DNA from 3 places in the Rhizobium sp. PAMB 3174 genome. Region 1 is predicted to be linked to each of the others. Evidence: predicted binding sites of a transcription regulator. Region 1 holds the regulator's gene; each other region holds the start of a gene.
The links. The regulator LexA, encoded in region 1, represses DNA repair genes until DNA is damaged. The targets are predictions, from matches to a motif close to TGTTCNNNNTGTGTTCNG.

Region 1 (5,303 bases):
ACCAGCGAGCCGGCCCTTCGTCGCCCTCCTGAAAGAGTGGCCGTGCTGGCGCGAAACGACCATGAGCCATTGCTGCCCGGCGAAATGATCAGCGGCAAGGCGCGGCTCTCGCCGCCCTCCGGTCCGGCCCTGCCGGGCAGCTATAACTTCGCATTCTTCTCTTACTATCAGGGGATCGGTGCGGTCGGCTTCTTCTACGGTTCTCCCGAAAGAGTGGCTGTGGGGCAGCGTGCATCCCTTCTTGACCGCGCCCGTCTTGCGATCGAGATGCTGCGCGACACGATTTCCGCCCGTATACGGGCGACGCTCGCAGGCGATACCGGGGCGTTTGCCTCGGCCATCGTCACCGGTCAGAGACGCGCGCTGTCGGATGAGACGGCGGAAGCCTTGCGCATGTCGGGATTGGCGCATGTGATCGCCATTTCTGGCCTGCACATGGCGCTCGCGGCAGGCCTCTTCTTTGCCGGCCTGCGCACGACACTCGCCCTGTTCCCGGCCCTCGTGCAACGCTTCCCGGTCAAGAAATGGGCCGCTGCCGCCGCCCTGGCCGGGGCATTCGGCTATCTGCTGATTTCCGGATTGCAGGTATCGGCGATCCGTGCCTTCATCATGCTGGCATTGATGCTGGTCGCAGTCCTCATCGACCGGCCGGCGATCAGCCTCAGGAACGTCGCGCTCGCGGCGCTGATCATTCTTGCCGTCACGCCGTCCGCCGTCATGGGGCCGAGCTTCCAGATGTCGTTTGCCGCGACGGTGGCGCTTGTGGCGGGATATAGATGGTGGCGGATGCGATCGGTGGACCGGAGCGCGCCGCGCCGCCGGTCCGGTATCATCGCCCTTGCCGCGAAAGCCGGCGGGTTTGCTTCGGCGTTGGCGCTTACATCGGCGATCGGCGGGACTGCAACGGCGATCTTCGCGCTGGAGCATTTCTACCGCCTCGCGCCCTATGGCTTCGCCGCCAATCTCATCGCCATGCCGGTCGTCACCTTCGTGGTCATGCCGGCCGGCCTGGTATCCGTCCTCGCCATGCCGTTCGGGCTCGAGCATTGGCCGCTGCGCCTCATGGGGGTTGGGCTGGACATCGTCATCGCGGTGGCCCGAGAGGTCGCCGGCTGGGACAGCGGAGTTTCATCCGGACGCCTGCCGCCCTATGCCTTCGAACTCTCGGTCGCCGGCTTTCTGCTTCTGGTCCTGCTGCGCAGTCGCCTCAGATATGTCGGCCTGCCGCTGATGGCCGTGGCGGTTGCGCTGATCGCATACGGACCGACAAACTCGTCTCCTGCGCTGATTATCAGCGAGGACGGCAGGCTGGCGGCCCTCATTGCCGATGGACGGCTAGAGACGAACCGCAGTCGTCCGCCATCCTTCATCTTCGAACAATGGCAGCGGGCGCTCGCCATGCCGAAGGGCGAGGGGCCGGACATGGCGGATGGGGAGCCCGTTCCGGCCGACCAGACAGAAAAAGGAGGAGAGCAGCCACGGCTGCCGGCCTCCGTCTTGAATGCGGAGCGACTGGCTATGGAAAAGGCCCTGAATGGGGAGATATCCCGCTTCCACTGCAGGAAGGCCGCCTGGTGCGCCGGTCAGGTTACGGCGTCGGGCGGAACCGCATTGCGGGTGGTGACGGTGGAGAAACCCGCCTATGCCGGACCCGCCTGCGACATCGCCGATGTGGTCATCGTGCCGTTCCGCCTCGGCTACGACACGTGCCGCTCGGGCGCGACATTGCTTATGGCGGAACGGCTGCGAAGAACCGGATCGATCGAACTCCATGCGGCATCGGACGGCATTGGCTTTGAGGCCAGGACGGCAGTCGGCGCAATCGACCGGCCCTGGACCCGGCATCGATACTACGACTGGCGGACAAACGCCTTCCCGATCACGCAGGAAACGGGCACATGGCCGCTTGTTCCACGTCCGCGTTATACGGACGCAGCCAGGCGTGTCACCGGTCAGTGATAGCGGCGGATGAGGCCGACGAGCTTGCCCTGAACCTTGACCCGATCGGAGGCGAAGATACGCGTCTCATAGGCCGGGTTGGCGGCTTCGAGTGCAATCGACGCACCCTTGCGGCGGAAGCGCTTGAGCGTTGCTTCCTCGTCGTCGACCAATGCCACGACGATCTCGCCCGGATTGGCGCTGCTGACATTCTTGATGATGACAGTATCGCCATCGAGGATGCCGGCTTCGATCATCGAGTCGCCCTTGACCTCCAGCGCATAGTGTTCGCCGGAGCCCAGCATTTCCATCGGCACGGACAGGCTGTGCGTGTTGTTCTGGATGGCGGAGATCGGCACACCGGCGGCGATGCGGCCCATGACCGGGACGCTGACGGTGTCGTTCGCCGGTTCCGGTGCCTTGGGGGTGGGCGCGGGCTTCGGCTTGCCGAGGCTGCCTTCGATGACGCTTGGCGAAAAGCCGCGGCGCGGCTGCAGGCTCGGCGAATAGGCTTCGGGAAGCTTGATGACTTCCAGCGCACGCGCCCGGTTCGGCAGGCGGCGGATGAAGCCGCGCTCCTCGAGCGCCGTGATCAGCCGGTGAATGCCGGACTTGGACGCGAGATTGAGTGCATCCTTCATCTCGTCAAAGGATGGCGGAACGCCGGATTCCTTCATCCGCTCGTGAATGAAGAGAAGCAGTTCCTGTTGCTTTCGCGTCAGCATGAATCGGCACCTTCCAGAATCATGAAACAAATACAGAACGGACACTATATGTTCCCACTGTGTTCCGCAAGTGCCTAAAATATCGTGAAAGCGGGGCCCGGTGTCGCAGGAACTGCCGATTTTTGCTGCCGCCGGTCGGCTATGAGCGTTAGCGCGTCGGATCGAGTGCGATGTAGGCGCGCTCGGCTTCCGCTGCGCGTGTCTCGGCGAGCGTGCCGGAGAGAACGGCCTTCATGAGGACGGCCGGATCGATCGAACGCCAGCCGCCACTGACCGCCGTCACGTCGTACCCGTCGGCGGCGAGCCGGTCGGCTTCCGTCTTCTCCAGCGTGATGACGGCCTTGAAGCGATCGCCGGCTTCGACGTCCGCAAGCTTTCGTCGCTGCAGGAAAGGTCGTTCGACGCCGCTGTGCAATCGTGCCTCGGAGGCGACGATGTCAGACCCAAGGAAGACGATGTCGTCGGCGGGCAGGTCGAGCTGGGCGACCTTGTCGGCAATCGGCTTTCCAAGGTCGGGCATGCCGAAGGCGGCGACGACGGGATAGATGGCAAGCAGGATCGCCATTGGCAGGGCGGAGAGTGCCAGAACCATGGGCCGGAAGGCCTCGCGATTGGCGATGCGCCAGACGAGCAACAGGCCGAGGGCGATGGCAACCACGATCGCAACCGTTACCTTGGCACTCAGCAGCTGGGCCGAAACGCCGTAGAGGATGGCGAAGGTGAGGGCCAGGCCGATCACCGAGAATTTGAGAAACAGGCTCAGATAGCGCGATGTCGTCTCGCGCTCCAGCGAGGCGAGGCCGACCGCCATCAGGATCGACAGAGCGGGAAGAGACGGAATGATGTAGCGATGGTCCGGTTTGAAGGCGGGCGCGAACATGGCGATGTTGAGCGCAATCCAGCCTGCAAGCAGCAGGGCCGACGCGCCGAGCTGCCGGAAGCCCGGCACTTTGCGCGTAGCGATCGCGGTCGCCGCAATCACGAAAAGCCAGCCGATCACGGGCGCCAGCAGGCCGGCAAGGCTGAGACCGACGGAGTCGAACACCGCGAAAACCGAGAATTCCAGCTTGGTGCGCACCTGATCGCCGACGAACTGGTTGTCGAGCGCCGAGCTCGACCGCAGCACCTGGTAGACGAACCACCAGCCGGCGAGAGCCATGGAGAAGAGAATCGGCAGCGGGGCGATCAGCCGGCGAAAATGAACGCGGCACGAGGGAAAGAGGACGATCAGACCGAAGACGCAGGCCGGTGGCGCCAGCGCCGGAATGCCCTTCGTCAGGATCGCCATCGCCGTTCCGCCATAGGCAAGCCAGGCGTCCCATCTGTCTTCTTCGCCGGCGAAGAGCAGGCCGGCAAAGCCGTAAAGGGCGATGAGCATGAACAGCGTCAGCGGAATGTCGGGAATCGCCGTGACGGCGGAGCGCAGGAAGACGAAATTGCCGGCGAGCATGGCGAGCGAGAACAGGGCGATCTCATCGTCGCCCGTCAGCCGCTTGGCCAGCCTGTAGGTGACGAACAGGATGGCGGCCGCGCCGAGCAGCCAGAAGATGCGCGAGCCGATGACACCGATGCCGAAGATTTCCATGCCGGCGACGCTCATCCAGTAGGCGAACGGCGGCTTCTTCAGCCGCACAGCATCCTCGCCGGTGCGCGGTGTCAGGTAGTCGCCGCTCTCCATCATCAGCGCCGCGCCCTGCGAATAATGGCGCTCGTCCGGATAATGCAGGATCATGCTCTCGGCGAAGGGAAAGATCGCGACCAGGAAGGCAATGACGAAGATCGCCGCGATCGTGCGGTTCGAACTCGCAATAGCGGCAAGCGTCTGCGGCATGTCGGCGCGGTTTCCCATTGATGCGTTGTGCGGTCACCTGTGTCCACATTTTTGCCGGCAAATCAACCGATGGCGGGGTGGGGCGACGAATGTTCGCGCCAAGACTTGCAAATCGGCCACGGATGAAGCACATCAGCGGCGAAATGGAGGAAGTCGCACATGGATGCAACCGGGTCTGCCGGCCGCCGCCTTCTGGATCATCTGGTTCTGCCGGTGACGTCAATTGCGATGTCCCGCGCGCGGCTCGCCCAACTCGGCTTCACCGTCGCCCCCGACGGCATTCATCCCTTCGGCACTGCGAATTCCTGCGTCTTCCTGTCCGACGGCACCTATCTGGAGCCGCTGGCCGTAGCCGATCGTGAGGCCTGCGAGGCGGCCGCGCTCAACGGCAACACCTTCATCGCCCGCGATCAGGCCATTCGCTTTCGCCACGGCGATGAGGGACTAACCGCCATCGTCGTCAACACGAGCGACGCCGATGCCGATCACCAGCGTTTTGCCGCAAGCGGCGTCTCCGCCGGTCCCATGCTGTCCTTCTCCCGGGTCGGCCGCCTGCCGGACGGCACCGAAAGGATGGCCAGTTTCAAGCTCGCCTTTGCCGCCGACCTCAGGTCGCCGGACTTCTTTGCCTTCGCCTGCCAGCGCATCGCGGCCTTGCCGTCCGCCGGCAAGGCGCTGGAAACCCACGAGAATGGGGTGACCGGTATTGCCCAGGTTGTGCTTTCCGAGCCGAACCCGGCCGACTTCAAGGACTTTCTGCAGATGGTCGCGGTCAGTCACGACACGGCCGAGCATCCGTTCGGCATGGA
Region 2 (5,303 bases), 230 kb from region 1:
CTGATGGCGCTGGCGTTGGCCGCGTGCCAGAGCAAGCCGCCGGCCCCGGTTGGCGGTTCCTCGGCGCTGTCGATGATGGAGCGGGTGGCGATTGCCGCCAATACCTGCTGGTTCAAGTCCGGCGATCCGGCATTCACCCCCTACCGTCTGGCGCCGGAACTCAATTCCTTCTCGGGCCGCCCGCGCATTCTGGTCGTCCACAAGCACAAGCCCGAATCCCTGCCGCTGCTCGTCGTTCAGGCGGAGGGATCACCGGCGAAGCTCAGCGCCTTCGGACCGCTCCTGGCGGAATCCTCAGGCAGCCGGATCAATGCCGACGTCAACCGCTGGGCCAGCGGCCAGACGAGCTGCTGAAAGCACCGCTTCTCCGAAATCACCGCGTAAAAAAAGCCCGCACACCGCCGTTGGGATAGCGGATGCGGGCCTGAAACGGGGCCATGGACGTGGCCCCGGGGGAAATAACATGCGGTCAGGCGATGAAACGCGACTTCGCAGCCTCGTGATCGGCCATCCGGCGGGTGATGCCGACGTCGCGCAGCTGCTCGTCGGTCAGCTCCATGAGGCTCTGCCGCGTCCGGCGCAGCTGCAGCCATTCCTTGAAGCTTGCCGAGACAGCGACGGCACGACCGGCGAGCACATCCATCAACAGTTCAACACCCGACGGCTTTCGCACGGCATTGTCCGTCTTCGCGGAAGCACCGATTGTATTCATTGCACCGTCAAGGAATTGTACCCGTCTCATGATTGCACCTGTCTGCCTTTCTCTGTTAAAAAATGCCCTTGCATGACTGTCGTATACAATTGACTCACATTGGGTGACAATGTATAGAATTGTCACCATGACAACTTGGCTTCCCGATATTTCCAAGGGCTCAGGCCCGCTCTATGTCCGCCTCGCGGACCGGATCGAAGACGCGATCGTCGACGGCACCTTGCCGCCGGGGACGAAGCTTCCGCCCCAGCGGAACCTGGCATTCGACATAGGGGTGACAATAGGTACAATCGGTCGCGCCTACTCGCTGATCCACGAACGCGGACTGGTCAGCGGCGAGGTCGGCCGTGGCACCTATGTTCTGGATCAGACGGAAAGCGGTGAGGAAATCCAGCAGGCGACCCCGCCGGCGATGACATTGCAGGGCACCCGACCGGACGTCGCGCCCAGCGGTGCCTTGCGGTTCGACACGACCGCTGCACCCGACAGCGGCCAGGCCGCAACGATCGGGCGCCTGACAGGCGACATCATCCGCGATCATCCGGCCGAGATTGCCAGCTACACCCGAACCTTCCCGCGCCACTGGTTCGAAGCCGGTGCGCAATGGCTGACACGCGGCGCCTTTGCGCCGGAAGCGGAAAACGTCGTGCCGACGCTCGGCGCCCATGCCGCCATCATGGCCCTGCTGACGGTCGCCACCTCGCCGGGCGACAAGATCGTCTTCGAGCACCTGACCTATTCGCAGATTGCCCGCAGCGCCACGCTGATCGGCCGCCGCACGGTGCTCGCCAATATCGACGAACACGGGATGATCCCGGAGGATTTCGAAAGCGTCTGCGCCCAGCAGCACCCGAAGATCGCCTTCCTGATGCCGGCCGCCCACAATCCGACCGCCGTCGTCATGCCGGCCGAACGTCGCAGGCAGATTGCCGAGATCGCCCGCAAGTACAATGTCTGGCTGATCGAGGACGACCTGTACGGCTCGCTCTGCCGGGACGAGACGCCGCGGCTCGTGGAATTCGCGCCGGAGCGCACCTTTCTGGTCGGCGGTCTGTCGAAATCGGTCGCCGCCGGCGTGCGCGGCGGCTGGGTCGCCTGCCCGCCGCATTACGCCCACCGCGTCCGCATCGCCCACAAGATGATCACCGGCGGCATGCCGTATCTGTTCGCCGAACTCTGCGCCCGCCTGGTGCTCTCGGGCGAGGCAACAGATCTCAAGGCGACCAGCATCGCCAAGATCATGGATCGCCAGAAAATCCTCGAAACCAACTTCGCCGGCTTCGAATACACCGCCCTGCCCGGCCTGCCCTTCATCTGGCTGAAGCTGCCGGAGCCCTGGCTTTCCGGCACGTTCAAGAATGCCGCCTTCAACGAGGGCATCCTCGTCGACGACGAGGACGAATTCAAACCCGGCCGCTCAGAACGCGTCTGGCACCGCATCCGCATCGGCTTCTCCTCGGTTAAGGAGGACAGAGAGGTCGACCGCGGTTGCAAGCTTCTTCGCCAGATCCTGGAGAACGGCACGAGCAGCTACGATAGCTATTCGTGATCCGTCCTCAAGGACGGATCAGTCCGCCGTGGAAATCCAGCCGATAAACCTCCCGGTCCGCGCGGTAGATCCTCTCGACGCCCTGGAAACTCCGCGGCGTACCCGCGCTCCCATGTTCGTAGCGATATCCAAGATATTCGCTCTTGAATTCACCGAGGAACCGGCCCTCGTTGTAAAGAGCCGCCCGCGCCTGCTTCACGATTGACCCGGCCTTCTCGGCGTTGATCGCATCATCGTCGGATATGCGGCCGTAGTAGTTCATCGCCCAAACCGGCACGCCGTCGGTCCAGACGGTTTCCTGGCCCAAAAAGTCCGTGCCGCCGAAGTAGCTGTCGAGATAGCTCCAGTGTCCCCTCCGATAGCCTATGTCATGCGACGCCGCTCGCGATGAAGCTCCAGGCTTTCCGCCCCCGACATAGGCAGCGGCCTTCGCCTCGACAATGAATTCTTCCAGCATGCTTGAATCTCCAAATAAGAACATAAAGCGAACATTTCATCGTAAATTGATGTCGTCAAGCGATGAAGGAATGCGTCCACATCCCGATAGCCACGTTTCTTGCGTATCTCCGGAAAAACACGGGATTCGCCTGTTATTCTCGGCATTTTCCTGTCGCACTCGCCCGTGACATGGGATAAAGAGACGGCAAACCTCTCCCATCGCGCACGGACACGTCTGGACACATGACCATCTCGAATACCATCGCCATCACCCCGGAGCTCATCGCCGCCCATGGCCTGAAGCCGGATGAATACGATCGCATTCTGGAACTGATCGGCCGCGAACCGACCTTCACCGAACTCGGCATCTTCTCGGCCATGTGGAACGAGCACTGCTCGTACAAGTCTTCCAAGAAGTGGCTGCGCACGCTGCCGACCACCGGCCCGCGCGTCATCCAGGGCCCCGGCGAAAACGCCGGCGTGGTCGATATCGATGACGGCGATTGCGTCGTCTTCAAGATGGAAAGCCACAACCACCCGTCCTACATCGAACCCTATCAGGGCGCGGCGACCGGCGTTGGCGGCATCCTGCGTGACGTCTTCACGATGGGCGCCCGTCCGGTCGCGGCGATGAACGCACTGCGCTTCGGCGAACCGGATCATCCGAAGACCCGCCATCTGGTTTCCGGCGTCGTTTCCGGCGTCGGCGGCTATGGCAATTCCTTCGGCGTTCCGACGGTTGGCGGCGAGGTCGAATTCGACGCCCGCTACAACGGCAACATCCTCGTCAACGCCTTTGCCGCCGGCCTCGCAAAGTCCGACGCAATCTTCTACTCGAAGGCCGAAGGCGTCGGCCTGCCCGTCGTCTATCTTGGCGCCAAGACCGGCCGCGACGGCGTCGGCGGCGCCACCATGGCCTCGGCCGAATTCGACGAGACGATCGAGGAGAAGCGTCCCACCGTTCAGGTCGGCGACCCCTTCACCGAGAAGTGCCTGCTGGAAGCCTGCCTCGAACTGATGCAGACCGGCGCCGTCATCGCCATCCAGGACATGGGGGCTGCGGGCCTCACCTGTTCCGCCGTCGAAATGGGCGCCAAGGGCGACCTTGGCATCGAACTCAACCTCGACCAGGTGCCGGTCCGCGAAGAGCAGATGACGGCTTATGAAATGATGCTGTCGGAAAGCCAGGAGCGCATGCTCATGGTGCTGAGCCCCGAGAAGGAAGAGGAAGCCAAGGCGATCTTCGTCAAATGGGGCCTCGACTTCGCCATCGTCGGCAAGACCACGGACGACCTGCGCTTCCGTGTGCTGCACCAGGGCGAGGAAGTCGCCAACCTGCCGATCAAGGAACTGGGCGACGAAGCACCCGAATACGACCGCCCGTGGCGCGAGCCGACCGTTCCGGCGGTCCTCCCGGCCAATCTCGTTGCCGAACCCGAAGATTACAACCAAGCACTGCTGACGCTGGTGGGCTCGCCCAACCAGTCGAGCCGACGCTGGGTCTACGAACAGTACGACACGCTGATCCAGGGCAACTCGCTGCAGCTGCCGGGCGGCGACGCCGGCGTCATCCGCGTCGACGGCCATCCGACCAAGGCACTCGCCTTCTCCTCGGACGTGACCCCGCGCTATGTCGAGGCCAACCCGTATGAAGGCGGCAAGCAGGCCGTCGCCGAGTGCTGGCGCAACATCACCGCCACTGGCGCCGAGCCGCTGGCTGCGACCGACAACCTCAACTTCGGCAATCCCGAAAAGCCGGAAATCATGGGCCAGCTGGTCAAGGCGATCGAAGGCATCGGCGAAGCCTGCCGCGCGCTCGATTTCCCGATCGTCTCGGGCAACGTCTCGCTCTACAACGAGACCCACGGCGAGGCGATCCTGCCGACCCCCACCATTGCCGGCGTCGGCCTCCTGCCCGACTGGTCGAAGATGGCGAAGATCGGCGGCGCCAATAAAGGCGACCACCTGATCCTGATCGGCGGCGACGGCAGCCATCTCGGCGCATCCGTCTATATGCGCGACGTGCTCGGCCTGATCGACGGACCGGCGCCGGAAGTCGACCTGGTCGCCGAGAAGCGCAACGGCGACTTCATCCGCTCGGCGATCCGCAACGGCCAGATCACCGCCTGCCACGACATTTCCTCCGGCGGCCTCGCCATCGCGCTCGCCGAAATGGCGATCAAGTCCGGCAAGGGCGCCAAGGTCAGCCTCGAGGAAAGCCGTGGCCCCGCGCATGCCCTGCTGTTCGGCGAAGACCAGGGTCGCTACGTTATCGCGGTCCCGGCCGATCTCGCCAACTTCGTCTGCGCCAGCGCGGAAGGCTCCGGCATCTTCTTCCGGCGCATCGGCACGGTCGAAGGGACGAGCCTCGTTGTTGACGATCTGATTTCGCTGCCCGTCAGCCGATTGCATGAAGCGCATGAATCGTGGTTTCCTTCCTACATGGACGGCAAGGGCGAACTGCCCGCAGCCGCCGAATAACAACAACAAGGGAAAAAACCGTCATGGCCATGAAACCAGGTGACATCGAAGACATGATCCGCTCCGGCATTCCCGGTGCCGTGGTCAAGATCCGGGATCTGGCAGGCGACGGCGACCACTATG
Region 3 (5,303 bases), 2.1 Mb from region 1:
TCCCGGCGTGCGAAGGGCCTGTTCGAGAGGCCTGAGGCGTTTTGTCTCACCAGGCGGCGGCGAGAAGTCCTCGTAGAGGCGCCGCGCCTCCTCGGACGGCCCGCGACGAAAGCCTCCATCCCGCATGACCACGACGATGTCGCGGCTGGCAAGCGTCGCCTCGATCCGGTCGCCGATCTTGACCTGCGCGCTTGAGGAGGTGACACGCTCGCCATTCACCCGGATCTGGCCCGAGCGAATGTAATCCTGCGCCAGCGTGCGTGATTTGACGAGGCGGGTGAAGAATAGCCACTTGTCGAGGCGCTGTCGCGCCGCTGCAACCGGATGGCCTTCCTCCGCCATCGCTTACTTCTTCATCTGTTCCTTCAGCGCGGCGAGCTTTGCGAAAGGCGAATCCGGATCGATCGGCTTTTCCTTGCGCGGCGGCTTGGCCTGCTGCTGATGGCGGTCGTTGCGCTGGCCCTTGTCCGGACGCGGACCGTCATGCCGTTGATTGCGGTTCGGCTTGCCGCCCTTGCCGCGATTGTCACGGTTTTCCCGATTTTCGCGCGGCTGGTCCTTGCGGCCATCTTCGCCGCGATTGGAGCGTGCCTGCTTCTGCTGGCCATGCGGACGGCGCTGCTGGTGGTCGGAACGACCGCCCATGCGCCAGAGCAGAACCGGCTTCGGCTCTTCTGCAACGGCCTCCTCGGCGGCAGACGCATCCGTCTCGGACTTTTCGGCGACCGTCGCATCGGCTGCCTCGGCCACTGCCGCGGGAGCCTCCTCGGCTACGGCAGCGCTTTCGGCGGGAGCAGCACTCTCCTCGCCATCGGCATCGTCACCGGCGTCTTCGTGTTCGGCGCTCTCGGCCTCTGCGCTGGCCTTGTCGGCCTCGCCCTCGGCGGCAGGCGTCTCGCCACCCTGGCTTGCCAGGAATGCCGCGGCTTCTTCAGCGGAAACCTGGTCGGCACGGTAACCGAGACCCTTGAGGATTTCCTCGATGTCGTCCGGCGTAGCCCCAAGGATCGACAGCATGCCGGTCGTCGACGTGAACCGGCGGCCGTCATAGGCGCCGTCGGGCCGAGCGCCCGAACCCGGCTTCCACTGCAGGAGCGGACGGATCAGGTCCGCCAGGCGCTCGAGAATGTCGATGCGAACAGCGCGCTTGCCGAGGAAGCGGAAGCCGGCGAGCTTGTAGAAGGCGCGTTCATAGGTGTTGTCGGTGACGATCGACGTGCGGCCGGCGGCCAGAACCGGGATCAGGTCGCCGTAGCCGGGCTTGTCCAGGCCGTCATTGGCGAGCGCCCAGAGAAGCGTGATCAGTTCCGCCGGCGCCGGCTTCAGGAGAAGTGGCATGAAGACATGGTATGCGCCGAACCGCACGCCGTATTTGCGCATAGAGCTGCGCGCATCCTGATCGAGCGACTTCACGTCGTCGGCGACGTCGCGGCGGAAGAGAACGCCGAGGTTCTCGACCAGCTGGAATGCCAGGCCCTTGGCGAGACCCTGCAGGTCTTCGGCACGCGACAGGTCATCGAGCGGCTTCAGGACGGTCGCGATGTGGTGATTGACGAAGCGCTCGACGCGGGCGGTCGCGTGCTCGCGCGCATTGCTGCTCAGCTGGTCGTCGGCGAGCAGGATGACGCGCGGATGCAGGATGTGATCGCCGGACGAAAGCCGTGCCACGGGTTCGCCCCGCCAGCGGACGTAACCATCCGAACCGATGACGAGGTCGCTGTTGCCGGACGCGTAGAGACGCGCGGCGCGCGCTTCGTATTCCAGCGACAACGCCTTCTGGGCCGCAGCCTCGACCGCCTTCTGGTCAGGCCCGTTCCCCCCGGTGACCGGCGAAAACCGGAAACCGGCCAACTGGCCGACGTGATGTCCTTCGACGAAGACATCGCCATTCACACTGATTTCTGCTTCCAGCATCGCATTCTCTCTAAGCCGCTTCATGAGCACAGAAGTCCTGCGATCAACAAAGCGTTTCGTCAACCTCTCATGTAACGCGTCGGACAGCCGGTCCTCGATTTCACGCGTCTTTTCTTGCCAGTGTGTCGGATCGGTTAGCCACCCTGGGCGATTGGACACATAAGTCCAAGTTCGAATTTGCGCAATGCGCGCCGACAAAGTATCGATTTCCCCGTCCGTCCGGTCCGACCGCCTGACCTGTTCTGCCATGAAAGTCTCGTTGACCACACCATGGCGAACGAGATCCGAATAGAGCGTCGAAATCAGGTCGGCGTGTTGTGCGTGGGTGATGCGGCGATAATCGGGCAGCGCACAGGCTTCCCAAAGCTTCTCGACCCGCTCCGGCGTGGTGGCGAGATCGATGATCTCGGGATAGCGCGCCAGCAGTTCGAGCGCTTCGTGGTCGATTGCCGGCAGCGCCTTGGTCAGGCCCGGCACCTGTGGCGGCGTTTCCAGGCTGCGGCGCAGGGCGTTGAGCGAAGAATAATCGAGCGCCTTGGTCCGCCACTGCAGCACCTTGACCGGATCGAATTCGTGATTCTGCAGGCGCTCGACCAGTTCCTCGTCGAATGGTTCGGCGCGGCCGGTAACCCCGAATGTGCCGTCGCGGACGTGGCGGCCGGCGCGGCCGGCAATCTGGCCGAGTTCGCCCGGATTGAGATTGCGGTACTGGAACCCGTCGAACTTGCGGTCCTGGGCAAAGGCGACGTGATCGACGTCGAGGTTCAGCCCCATGCCGATCGCATCGGTGGCCACCAGATATTCGACGTCACCTGCCTGATAGAGGCCAACCTGGGCGTTTCGGGTTCGCGGAGACAACGCGCCGAGCACCACTGCCGCGCCGCCGCGCTGGCGGCGGATGAGTTCGGCGATCGCATAGACCTCCTCCGCCGAGAAGGCGACGATGGCGCTTCGCTGCGGCAGGCGCGTGATCTTCTTCTGGCCGGCATAAAAGAGCTGCGACATGCGCGGCCGGTCCACAAGCGTAATGCCGGGAAGCATCTGCCGCAGGATCGGCCGCATCGTGTCGGCGCCAAGCAGCAGCGTCTCCTCGCGGCCTCTCAGATGCAGAATGCGGTCGGTGAAGATGTGTCCACGCTCCAGGTCGCCGGCGAGCTGTACCTCGTCGATCGCCACGAATGCGGCATTGGTTTCCCGCGGCATCGCCTCGACCGTGCAGACGGAATAGCGCGCACCGGGCGGCGAGATCTTTTCCTCTCCCGTCACCAGCGCGACATTGGCGGCCCCGGCGCGCTCCACCAGCCTGTTGTAGACTTCGCGTGCGAGCAGGCGCAGCGGCAGGCCGATGACCCCCGTACCGTAGGCCAGCATTCGCTCGATGGCATAGTGGGTCTTGCCGGTATTGGTCGGACCGAGCATGGCGGTGACACCGCGGCCGCTCAGGATCATGGGTTGGATCGTCACTATCACACCACGCAAAAACGAGAGGGTGACCGCCCCCGGCGAGGAAGGCTGGAACACCGCAAGACACATGGCGACTAAGGGCGGGCGAGGCAAGCCCCAACTTCGAGGGTGACCGAAATTCGAGAGTCAAACCAAACGGTTAAGATTCGGAACAGCAAAGGAACGAATCAGCGACGAATCGCTGACTCGCACGGATTCAGGCTTTGTTCACCGCTACATCTTCCACCCGAACGACGCCGTGACACCAGATAGTGAATCAGGAATTCCTTGCAGACGCAAGATGGACGGTCCGGCGTTAATAGATCCTACCGGTTTGCTAATGTCGGCAGACGGCGGCACCCCTTCGTAAAGAACCGACCAAGGCGGCGAAAAACAACCTCCCGATTAACCTTCGGTCCAAAGCTGGAACGAATCAGCGACGAATCGCTGACATCAATGTCTTCCCGATCTGTTCACCGCTAAATATGGTGTATTTACAATATTTTAACCATAATTTTCGAGCAAATGAAGCATGCGGGACAGCATTGCAGCGCCTGTTGTTAACCTTTGAGCCCCACTTCAGGCGTTCAACCCGGAGGCACGCGCCTCTGCCAAGAAGGACCGGCTGATTGGAAGATGATCACCGGTCACCGTCTCGACCATCACCTTGCCGCCGCTGCGATAGACATGCTTCACGCCGTCAAGTGCGATCCAGTGCGAGCGGTGGATCTGCAGACCCTTTTCCGGGGGGCATTCGGCCACCGCATCCCGCAGACGCATCAGCAGCAATTCCCGCCCTTTCAGCGTCGTCACCTCGACATAGTGATCGCTGACGGAGATCGAAACGAGCCGCCCGCGTTTGGGCAGCGGCAGGCGGCGGAGGATGGCCGGCAGACCATCCTCCGCACCCGCGTTGATGCCGACTGGCACCTCGTCCGCCGACCGGCTGTAGAGCGCGAATAATCCGGCGACCAGAACGCTGATGAAGACGCTGTAGGCGGTAAGCTCCACGATCTGTGCCGGCGCAAGCATTTGCCATCCGAAGGCGGCAACATTGATAGCTGTAACCGCTATGGCCGCTGGAATGCCGGCGCTGACCCCGACCGTCATGAACCGCCAGGGCTGCCGCCATCCGCGCTCCAGCACGACATAATTCCACCATGTGCCGACAAAGTTTCCGGCGACGAATGTGGCAACAACCAGGGCGCCCCAGTAAAGGCTGCGCTGAGGCAGGGAAAGCGTCGTCATCGTCTGGAAAGGACCGGAAACGACCAGCAGCACCGCGACCAGGGCCAGTGCGCCCCAGGTTCGCCAGCTCGAAAATTCATCCTGCATTTCACGAAGCGCGAGCTGCAGCGGCGCGCCGCCCACGTAGCCCTCACGCATTATACGAACCCGTCATTGCCCTCATTCTCCGGCGGCGACATGCCAGACCTCCGTTCGCCGCACCTTTCATCCTGAGTAATGGAGCACATGACATCATGCAAATGCCGATCGACATCCTCACCCACACGCCCAGCTGGGTATGGCTCGTTCTCGCCCTTCTTGTCTTTCGCGGGCTGAAGAGGACAAAGACACGCGAAGTATCGCAGAACTCGCTGATCCTGCTGCCGGCGATCCTCACTCTCCTTGCGCTCCGCCGGCTGGTCATGGCCGGTTTCGATGCGGATGTCTTGGCGGGAACCGCCACCGGCATCATCCTGGCATTCGTCATCCTTCTGTCGATCAAGCCGGCTCGGCAGACCAGGCGCCTGCCGAACGGCAAGTTGCTGCTGCAGGGAGAGTGGCTTTCACTGGGGCTGCTGCTGGTCATCTTCGCGGTCAACTACGTCGATGGGGTCCTCACCGCGATCGATCCTGCCGCAGCAGCGAGCCAGCCAATGCAAATCACCTGGAGCTTCGTCAATGGTCTCTCGGTCACCTTGATGGTGGGTCGCTCGATCATG

Region 2: ACU5AY_RS07090 (DUF5680 domain-containing protein) is a predicted target of LexA. The motif match lies at 2,735-2,752, and genes of this name have one in related genera.
Region 3: ACU5AY_RS18165 (helicase-related protein) is a predicted target of LexA. The motif match lies at 3,526-3,543, and genes of this name have one in related genera.

Annotation. Positions count from the first base shown of each region.
Region 1 is NZ_CM128608.1:1,730,476-1,735,778, reverse strand. It holds gene ACU5AY_RS08285 (ComEC/Rec2 family competence protein) at 1-1,959, shown strand, start outside; gene lexA (transcriptional repressor LexA) at 1,953-2,663, opposite strand; gene ACU5AY_RS08275 (ArnT family glycosyltransferase) at 2,812-4,494, opposite strand; gene ACU5AY_RS08270 (VOC family protein) at 4,654-5,303, shown strand, end outside.
Region 2 is NZ_CM128608.1:1,499,548-1,504,850, reverse strand. It holds gene ACU5AY_RS07105 (hypothetical protein) at 1-354, shown strand, start outside; gene ACU5AY_RS07100 (DUF1127 domain-containing protein) at 470-712, opposite strand; gene ACU5AY_RS07095 (aminotransferase-like domain-containing protein) at 840-2,261, shown strand; gene ACU5AY_RS07090 (DUF5680 domain-containing protein) at 2,269-2,718, opposite strand; gene purL (phosphoribosylformylglycinamidine synthase subunit PurL) at 2,943-5,180, shown strand; gene ACU5AY_RS07080 (BolA family transcriptional regulator) at 5,204-5,303, shown strand, end outside.
Region 3 is NZ_CM128608.1:3,798,221-3,803,523, reverse strand. It holds gene ACU5AY_RS18170 (RNA-binding S4 domain-containing protein) at 1-342, opposite strand, end outside; gene ACU5AY_RS18165 (helicase-related protein) at 346-3,363, opposite strand; gene ACU5AY_RS18160 (LytTR family DNA-binding domain-containing protein) at 3,937-4,743, opposite strand; gene ACU5AY_RS18155 (DUF6622 family protein) at 4,839-5,303, shown strand, end outside.